3 regions of the Paenibacillus donghaensis genome follow, and region 1 is predicted to be linked to each of the others. Evidence: riboswitches for the same ligand, from Rfam matches in the RefSeq annotation. Region 1 holds a riboswitch; each other region holds the start of a gene.

The links. A riboswitch is a leader RNA that binds a small molecule or an ion and turns the genes downstream of it on or off. The one in region 1 is predicted to bind cyclic di-AMP.
Region 2: another riboswitch for cyclic di-AMP. It lies ahead of B9T62_RS32150 (resuscitation-promoting factor); the one in region 1 lies ahead of B9T62_RS26580 (C40 family peptidase).
Region 3: another riboswitch for cyclic di-AMP. It lies ahead of B9T62_RS32505 (C40 family peptidase); the one in region 1 lies ahead of B9T62_RS26580 (C40 family peptidase).

Annotation. Positions count from the first base shown of each region.
Region 1 is NZ_CP021780.1:5,881,918-5,885,193, forward strand. Features, by position in the region: gene B9T62_RS26565 (DUF2785 domain-containing protein) at 1-396, opposite strand, end outside; gene B9T62_RS26575 (hypothetical protein) at 873-1,124, opposite strand; gene B9T62_RS26580 (C40 family peptidase) at 1,346-1,813, opposite strand; cyclic di-AMP (ydaO/yuaA leader) riboswitch at 1,818-1,949, opposite strand; gene B9T62_RS26585 (SDR family NAD(P)-dependent oxidoreductase) at 2,194-2,394, shown strand; gene B9T62_RS26590 (glycoside hydrolase family 43 protein) at 2,373-3,276, opposite strand, start outside.
Region 2 is NZ_CP021780.1:7,090,838-7,094,113, forward strand. Features, by position in the region: gene B9T62_RS32145 (TatD family hydrolase) at 1-447, shown strand, start outside; cyclic di-AMP (ydaO/yuaA leader) riboswitch at 645-872, shown strand; gene B9T62_RS32150 (resuscitation-promoting factor) at 1,161-2,351, shown strand; gene rnmV (ribonuclease M5) at 2,529-3,080, shown strand; gene rsmA (16S rRNA (adenine(1518)-N(6)/adenine(1519)-N(6))-dimethyltransferase RsmA) at 3,077-3,276, shown strand, end outside.
Region 3 is NZ_CP021780.1:7,163,492-7,166,767, forward strand. Features, by position in the region: gene B9T62_RS32495 (GNAT family N-acetyltransferase) at 1-324, opposite strand, end outside; gene B9T62_RS32500 (C40 family peptidase) at 586-1,077, opposite strand; cyclic di-AMP (ydaO/yuaA leader) riboswitch at 1,083-1,225, opposite strand; gene B9T62_RS32505 (C40 family peptidase) at 1,594-2,022, opposite strand; cyclic di-AMP (ydaO/yuaA leader) riboswitch at 2,080-2,217, opposite strand; gene B9T62_RS32510 (hypothetical protein) at 2,437-3,273, opposite strand.

The DNA.
Region 1 (3,276 bases):
CAGGTCCTTCTCTTCCCGGTAATAACGCAGTAATGCACCCTTCACAGCCAGGAATTCAGCAGGCTTCAGAATTGGCTGCTTCCTGTGGCGCATCAGAATTAAAGCTACCGGCAGCACCGCGAAGGTTCGCGTAAACACAGACGGACTCCCCTCGCTCCCGATCTGATAGAACAGATGCTGCTCATCAGTCAGCGTTCTGAGCAGGATGCGCAGCTCATCGTCCGTGAACTTTTGCTGTTCCATAATCCATTCATAGAAGGTAGGATAGATCAGATTATCGCGCAGCTCCGGCTCCGGGTCCCCGATATATTGCAGCATCAACGTCAGGAAGTCCTGTTCCCGCTCTCCCTCACGCAGGTGGTAGTGCTCGTCTTCGATACGTTGTAGGTCTTGCATCAGCTGTTCTCTGATGTTGCATGAATCCACACGGCTATCGCCCCTTAACTGCTGCACTTTAATGTCACAGCTTTTGGCAACTATCCAGCCATTCAGCCCATAGGAAGAAGATATCACGAAGTATTGATATTGTTCAGCAGTCAGCGTTGACTCCAATTCTTCGAGAGTATCATACATCTTGGGCCAGCCGTAGTTCTTTTGTTTGTTCAGCAGCTCTGTATTCTCTTTGATGAAACTAGGGATTCCATAGGCATCGATATCAAGGATAATACTTCCCGGCAGTTCCCCTTCAAACCAATGGCACAGCACTCCCGAGAAAACAATATCCGTATGCTCCAGCAATTGAGGATAGTCATACCTAGTATGCATAATGATTTGCTCAGCCTCATAATTCACTTCATACGACAGTATTTCATTATCATGCACTTGGGACATCTAATCTGAACCCTCCTGTTCTTTTACCAGCCAACCAAGAGCTAGAAACACCCAATCTTCCGCCGCTCAACCTTGTTGTTCGCCTGTTTATACATGTAATATTCCATATCCGTCAGATTGACCAGTGCCAGCCCTCTTTCTTCAATGACCGGGAGATCCACTTCCGCCTCCAAGAGCAGCAGCTTCAGCCCCTTGGCTTCCCATGAATATCTGTGATAACAAATTTCCGCATATCCCTCCTGCTTTCCTGCTCCAAGTTGTCTTTCGGGGCTAATTCTCTTCCCCTCTGACATTCGCTAGAACATCCCCCAAGGTTCAAACAACCTCTTTTTTTCATTTCAAGCTCCTTATTATCGCCTGTATTAACCACAGGCGTACCCTTCTATTATCGGCAAGTAATTTCTGTTACAACACGCATCCTGTCCAGAATCGAGGGTATTCTCCACAGAAAAACAGAGGTTGTCCCATCAGCCATATCGTGGCTGATGGGACAACCTCTGTTTCTCAACATACACTAATTCACCATACTAAGATAACTCTTTTGATCTACTACACGCCGAGCTGTGACATAACGATCTTTGTAGTATGTATCCGCCAACTTGCTTATTCTAACTCCCTTGCTGCTCGAGGAGTGAGCAAATTGATCATCGCCTAGATAGATGCCCGCATGAGAGATACCCGTACCCAACGTATTAAAAAACACCAAATCTCCTGATCGCAGGTTCTCTTTAGCTACTGGTGTCCCTACTTTGGCTTGAGATTGGGATGTGCGTGGAAGATCCTCCACATTAAACTTTTTCAGAACATACAATATAAATCCGGAACAATCAAACCCTATGGACGTAGTACCCCCCCATAAATACGGGGTTCCCAGTACCTGATTCACTTCACTTTCAAGGTTAACCTCACTTGCAGAGATACTTGGTGCAGCGGTTGTGAACAGAACTGCAGCTCCTAATAAAGATAAGATGACTTTCTTCAGAACCTTGTTCTCCCTTCAATGCCTACGGAGTTAGCTAAGGGTTCGGTTAAAGGTTCCCTATATTCTCTTACTCACAAGAATAATTCACCCGGAAATGGTTCCCCCGTTTTCAAATGAAACTCGGCAGTAGTTAATATTTTGTAACTAATTATACTTTAATAGAACTACAAACATCTGTCAATCTTCTCTCGAATTTCATCTAGTATCATGCCCTGTTAAGGCTTTCTACATAGATTTTCTACTATTTTAGAATTCAATCCTTTTATTCCTATTAAATCCTTTGATAATGTGCATCAGCAAAATAAACAAAAATGTAATAACTATCCTGGATATATTATCCTCAACGTGAATCCTTCTAACAAAAAAGCTTCCCATTTAGTATGGATATCGTGGCATATGAAAAATTCGGAGCATACTCCGCCGCGAAAGCGGGCTTAGAAGCATTAATGAAAACGGTGACCGTGGAAGAAGCTAAGCATGGTATTCTTGTAAACCTATTTGATCCGGGCAATTTGTGCTTAAGATCGTTTGGATCTGTTACAAATCTTTGGATAGCGAATTACTTATTCGACTCCACCTGAAACTGTTTGAAATCTGCATACCCACCTTCGGTGACTTCTGCAATAGCAAATAAACCAAACTTCGCACCTACCCAGCGATCCACACTCGCTTCGAATATTTCTGCGGGAACAGACTCGAAGCTTTCACCATCCATCCTGTAGGCAAAGTCACAATGAGCACCTTCTCGGACGTTTACATAAATATCCACGATGGTACCCTTCATCGGGGTTCGCCATATCACAGATTCCTCCGTCTGGTAACCGACCGTATAGATGAGCTCCCGTTCTTCCGTACCAGCGATCACCTTAGCTGCAAGTCGAGCATGCTGGTAACCAAATACGATTAACCCCGCCTCAGTTCCTCCAAGCATACCGGCAATATCCAGTCGGACAGTCGCTCGAAATGATAGTGCCGGAAATTTTTGTAGCAACAACTGTGGCGCATCATAGAACGTTGTCACATGCTGCGGGAGTCGATCTGCGCACAACCGCAACGTACCTTCGTGCGTCGGCAGTAGCCAGTTCGGTGAAGGATTAGCCTGCCACTGCCATTGCAAGCCAGGCCGTCCTTCAGTAAAATTGTCCGATGTTGCTGGTATCTCAATGGGATAAACAGCGCCAACATCTGGCTTCTGGAAGCAAACCACCGGCTCTCCGATGCCTGCGTTTTGGTTTATGCCCATAAGCGGCCAATTGTCTTCCCATACAACGGGCTGCAAATGAACGATGCGACCGTAAGCATTCTTATCTTGAAAATGAATAAACCAGGATTCTCCATTGATGAGTTCAACCCATCCACCTTGATGGGGCCCGTTTACCGGAGAATCGCCCTGATGAAGTGCAATCCGGTCTTCATAAGGACCGAACGGGAAAGACGCCCGCAGCACGGTCTGCCACCCTTCC
Region 2 (3,276 bases), 1.2 Mb from region 1:
CACGAAGTATTTCGTAAACAAATTGGTCTGGCCCGCGAGCTGGGAATGCCGATCTGTATTCATGACAGAGATGCGCATGAGGATGTCGTAAGAATTCTCCGTGAGGAAAAAGCAAATGAGGTTGGCGGCGTCATGCACTCCTTCTCCGGCAGTTGGGAGACTGCGAAAATGTGCTTGGATCTGGGGTTCCATCTCTCCTTCGGAGGGCCGATTACGTTTAAGAACGCAAGAGTGCCTAAAGAGGTGCTTGCGAAGACTCCACTGGACCGCCTATTGATCGAAACCGACTCCCCATATCTGACTCCGCATCCCTTCCGAGGCAAACGAAATGAGAGTGCTTATGTGAAATTGGTCGCAGAGGCTGCGGCGGAAATTAAAGGGATGAAATGGGAGGAATTGGCCCAAATTACCTATGCGAACGCACTGGAACGATTTGGAATTGTCTGAAATCAGGAGAAAAATAGCTGAAAAATGGAGTATAGACGATATATTAATGTTTTTTAACAATAAAACACCTGAATATTACAATATTTTAACCTTAAATCTGCTTAAACGTGCTTGAATCGTGCTTTACAATATGTATCAAAACAGGATATCATCTTTTCAGTGCAGTGAACTGTTGTTACTGTGACAGCCACTGATCATGAATCGTCTCGCTGAGTCTCCGTCAGGAGAACGGGGGAACCAATAATGCGCTGCCGCATGTCCGTACATCGAGTACAGCACGTACTGCCGCAGGCACTATTTGATTTCTTCACGTGGTCTTTGGGGTGAATTTAAGGGCAACCGCCGTGAGCGGGTGACCCAAGATAGGGCGTCTCTCTTTCGTCCGAACCCGACAGCTAACCCCGTAAGCGCAAGTAAGAGAGGAAACCTCGTGCATAAACATTCCGTATTTCGATACACGGAGAAGCCACGAAAGAGTCCTCACAAGAACTCTTTTTAGGCTTTTTTTGTTTTGAATACTGTGAATGAACCCTGCATACTGTTATATAACAGCTGTGGGGGCAACTGTGCCGGGCAGGCGATCCATGAGCAGGAGACGCGGAGGCAATTAAGGCTGCGTATCCTGTGACAATCTCAACTTAGTTTCGTCAAACACGATTCAGTCAACTTGAATATACATTGGACGACGGGGCTATGTAAGGAGGATGGAGAGAATGGGTGTATTCCAACCAGAGGTATCCCATGATTCGCAATCATCCAGCAAGTCTATCGCTTTACGGTGGGAGCAGGTGAATCTTCGCGTACTTTCACTTGCCGGCGCATTCTCAATTCTGATCGCGCTGATTATTCTGCTTTATGTACACGGTCAGAGCACTACGAAACAGATTTCTGTAATTATTGACGGTCATGTACAAACGCTGGAGACGCGTGAATCGCTGCTTAGCGATGTGCTGGCCAAGGAACAAATTTCGCTGCAGCCGCATGATGAAATATCTTTGGGTCTGAGTGATGAAATACAAGATGGCGATCGCGTCATGATTAACCGTGCGCAGCAGCTTAGTGTTGTTGCAGACGGAACGACAAAGGTGCTGCATACCACCGAGGATACCATCGGTAAGGCTATCAGCAAGTTTGGCATAGCCGTTGATGGCGATGACAAGATATTCCCTTCGTTAGAGACTTCAGTTTCCGCCAACATGGAGATTACAATTCTCCGCATCAACAAGCAAACCGTTCAGCGGACAACAAACCTGCCTTTTCGGGTCATCAAGACCGCAGACCCCTCCCTCCCAAAGGGTACAGTAAGAGTCGCACAAGCAGGTAAACCAGGTGTCATGATTCAGCATATTGAGAAGATCTACCAAGATGGAGAACTGGCCTCTATGCGCATGATTGGTAAAGAAGTTCAGACCGTAACCAAAGACAAGGTTATCGCGATCGGAACCAAAAAAATTCCTGTGCCTGTCCTGGCTGCTACAACAGCTACTGCAACCCAAACCCAAACCAAAACCAAAACTTCCACAGCTAAAACCAAGACTGCCAAGGTTTCTGAGAAAAGCAATAATGTGACCAGTAAAGCCGGCGTAGATTTTGAATACAAAAAAGTGATTAAGAATGTCTCGATGACGGCATACTCTTCAGAAGAGCCAGGCATTGGAACACGCACGGCTTCCGGCACACGTGTAACGGAAGGGCGGACTATTGCCGTTGATCCTAGAATAATACCTATCGGCTGGTGGGTGTATATCGAAGGATTGGGATTCCGCCGTGCAGAAGATACAGGCGGTGCCATTAAAGGCCATAAAGTGGATATTTATTATGATTCACTCAGCCAAGCCCGCAACTTTGGTCGCAAATCGCGTACCGTTTACGTTATTGGTCCGGTGAAGCCTGAACTTAACTAAGGCTGGCAGCATCCTTTTGCAAATTTTCGGTTGATAGGCTATAGTGGTGAAAGCAACTATGGACGCCAAATCTCTTATAGAGATCACGGAGCAACCGCTCACCACTTATACATTCTTTAGCCAAAAAGAAGAGGAGCGAATCCTCTTCTTTTTGCGTTTTTGAGAGGAGTTAACCCATTGATCAAGGAATTGATCGTCGTTGAAGGCAAAAGCGACACCATCGCCATTAAGCGGGCGGTAGAGGCAGACACCATTGAGACCGGCGGATCGGCAGTGGACCGGACTGTGATCGCAAAGGTCGCACTGGCTATGGAGCGCCGAGGAGTTATTATCCTGACCGATCCCGATCATGCGGGAGAACGTATCCGCAAGATTGTCTCGTCGAAGGTTCCAGGCTGCAAGCATGCTTTTATCCCGGAGAAGGAGGCTACCCGCAAGGGCGATATCGGGGTTGAGAACGCCTCGCCTGAGGCGATCCGCCATGCCCTGGAGCATGTGCACACCTCTTTTGAAGGGGCACCCGCCCTGATTGGGATTGAGGATCTTATGGCAGCAGGGATGCTTGTACACGCCCGTGCGGCTGAGAGAAGAATGGCGCTCGGCAATCTGCTGGGCATTGGATATTGCAACGGCAAGCAGCTGTACAAACGGCTGGCGATGTTTGGAATTACGCGGGAGGAATTTGCCGGGGCTCTCGCACAAATTGATCAGGGAGGCATTACCTCATGAGTGGCAATGGAGAAATATCAACCCCCAAACGCACGAAGGAAATCATTCAGCGCTACGGCTTCAAGTTCAAGAAGAGCCTGGGCCAGAATTTCCTGATTGACCAGAACATTCTGGATAAAATTGTTGATGCGGCCGGACTGACTGAAGTCTCTGGCGCATTGGAGATTGGCCCCGGGATCGGAGCACTTACCGAACG
Region 3 (3,276 bases), 1.3 Mb from region 1:
AGCCTTCTTTACAATGGCGTTCATAAATGAAGAGCCCAGCCCCTGGCCGCATAACTCCGGGCGCATGCCGATTCCCAGCCGAACCACGCCTTCCATAGGAAAAAGCTGTGCGAATCCGCATAAGTCACCCTGGTCATTAATAACAGATACATATTGTTCTTCACGAAGCTGAGGGTCGCCGAATTCAATGCCAAGCTCCTGCATCTGCTTCCAGGGCATCCAGCCATAGATGTTGTACGGCGGCTGGTAATCCCACTGGCAAATATCCTCACCATGCCCGGACTCCATCGGTACTACATGAAACGTAACGGGGGAAGAGATCATAAGGCAACGAGGCCTCCTTTCGCGTGCGAAATACGATATATCTAAATTATATCCACTATCGGCCTGATGCGACGCAAAAATAACTGAACAAGGCTGAAACTTGACAAATTACAAATTATATTTTATTAAAATGGATTTTTCGGCAGATTTACTGTTTGGCACTCTATGGGAGGGGTAAATAAAAAATATAGACAAAAATAAGCTCCTTCCCGGAGAGTTGTGGCAACAACCTCGGAAAAGAGCTTCTGTAAGAGCTACTTATTATTCAACATTGTCATTGTCTTGAACATCGCTGGCAACATCATGGTAAGCATCTGTACTCATGATACGTTTAGCGCCAACGTAACGGTCAACGTAATAGCTGTCACTCAGTGTGCTGATGGTTACACCGCGTTTGGATGATGCATGTGCGAACTTGTCGTCGCCAACATAAATTCCAACATGGGATACACCTTTGCCGCTTGTATTGAAGAATAGAAGATCGCCTTCTCTCAGGTCACTGCGTGAGATCGCTGTGCCCATCTGGTATTGGGAACCGGATTGGTGAGGAAGATTAATGCCGATCTTGTCAAACACATACATGGTAAATCCAGAGCAATCAAATCCGTTGGTGGAAACTCCGCCGGATACGTATTTCGTTCCAAGAGTGTTGTCGATTACCTTATCCATCTTGGAATCGGCGAAAGCGCTTCCTGCTCCCATAGTGAGAACAATGGAAAAGCTGAGTAATGCGGCTGCTAACTTCTTCTTCAAAAGTGTATACCCCTTCCAAATGCCTACGAGGTTAGCTTAAGGGTTCGGTTGAAGGTCCCCTATGACCCCTCTTAGAATAGGAGGTCAATTCACCCAAAGTTGGTTCCCCCGTTTCCCTGATTGTTAGGGAACTCGGCACATACTGTTTGATTAGGATTAGCTTGTAACCAATACATGACAAAACCTTAGCAAAACATAACTGAATAATTACAAAAATGTTACTAAAACTTCACTGCGATTATTGTAACAAAGAAGCTGGCGCTTGGCAATCACTTATAACATATTAATGCAGAAATATTAGCTGAATTGGAGATTCAGAGCGGCAAAATACTGGGGAGTACGCGGCTTTGTGGTATTTTTACAAATTTTTCTTGAAATAATGGGGAAAAGCTGTTTCGCGACGGATCGATCGGTGTAAAAGGTAGAATAAGGAAAGAAAAAAACCGAACCTGATTACGACAATAATCAAGTCCGGGTGGTTAAGTCTATGATAGGGGTTAAGGTTGTGGGGAAATTTCAATCGTAGGCCACAGCTTGGTACGAGGACGTACTCATAACTCTTTTGGCGCCAACGTAGCGGTTGGCCCAATAGGCTTGACTCAAGGAAGTGATGGTAACACCACGCGATGAGGATGACTGCGCGAACTTGCCATTGCCAACATAAATTCCAACATGAGAAATTCCGTTGCCGAGCGTGTTGAAGAATACCAGATCGCCGGAGCGCAATTTACTTTTCGATACAGTAGTTCCAACATTATATTGTGCTTTCGAGGTGCGCGGCAGGCTGAGGCCCATCTTGGTGAAGACATATTTCGTAAATCCAGAGCAATCGAATCCGGATGTGGTTGTTCCTCCGGTTCTATATGTCGTTCCCAGTGTTTTTGTAATAACGTTGTCCATCTTAGAATCGGCAAAAGCGCTGCCTCCGCCAATCGAGAATGCCATAACAAGCCCTAATGCAGCTGCGACGAATTTTTTCTTAAAGAACTGAATCTTCAAAAGATGTACTCCTTCCAAGGCCTGCGAGGTTAGCTTAAGGGTTCGGTAGAAGATTCCCTATGATCCCTCTGTTACGAGATCAATTCACCCAAAATATGGTTCCCCCACTTCCCGGTGCAGGGAATTTGGCGTGTTATGCACCAGAATAGTGACTTTCAATCGTTGTCAGAACCGACGGTTTGCATGCAATTATGAATAAAACAATTCAAAAGATTACAAAGTTGTTACTAGTAGTACAGGCATCATTGTATCAGAGGATTTAGAGTTTTGCAAATCTTCTAAGCAGATGTGCACAACAAAAAAACCACTGTCCCAAACCTGGAGGCAGTGGTTTTCTATTATGTCCAAATATTGCCTGTATTATTGTGGAAAGCGCTTGCTGTGCCATAGATGATATTGGGCAGCTACTCCCCACATTCGGAACAGGGTGGCAGGAAGCGGGCAGAGCTGGCGGACCAGGAGTGCAGATAGGCCCGGAGCAAAAATACCAGTGAGGCCGCTAATCAGCAGCAGGGCTAATCCGCCAGCCCCCAGTACAAGCGATATTAAGATTGCTGAGAACAGAACTTGAAAGGCAATCAGCAGCGAAGAGAACATTCCGTTTCCAGCCGTACAACCAAACTGCATATAAAGAATGAATAGCCGCACCAGGTAGAGATAAACCAGCCAAGCCAGTATATAGGGGACCACTGTAAGCAGTTTTGAATAATCCATAACTGAGGAGAGCAGCAGCCCGTACACTTTGGGGGCAAGCCACCAGAGCGGAAGCAGTGCCAGCAGCCACTCCACCAGGCTAAGCAGCAGTACAGACAGTCCGTGCAGCTTCATGCCGGGAAAAAAGAACAGACCGCGTTCTCCCTTACTCTCCTGGTGCAGCTCGTAGATTAGCCCTGCCCTGATAAAGGGTGAAGCAAGCAGCCGGAGCAGGGAGAGCGCAAGCAGCATCAGGAGCCACCCGTGTACCGCAGAATCTGAGCTTAAGGCAAATTGGCCTTCAATGTAGAAGAGCAGGCGCCCCAGCGCACTGCCGCCTGCATCGGCGGTAGGGTAATGCTGCATCACAGGGATCACCGCCGACCTTACGAACCGGTACAGAAAATAGCCCCACAGCAGCCGGTAGATAAACAGCAGGATAAGGATATAGGACTGCTCCTTCATGCTGCGCCAGCCACGGGTTAATGAAGTTCTCACCATCATTCA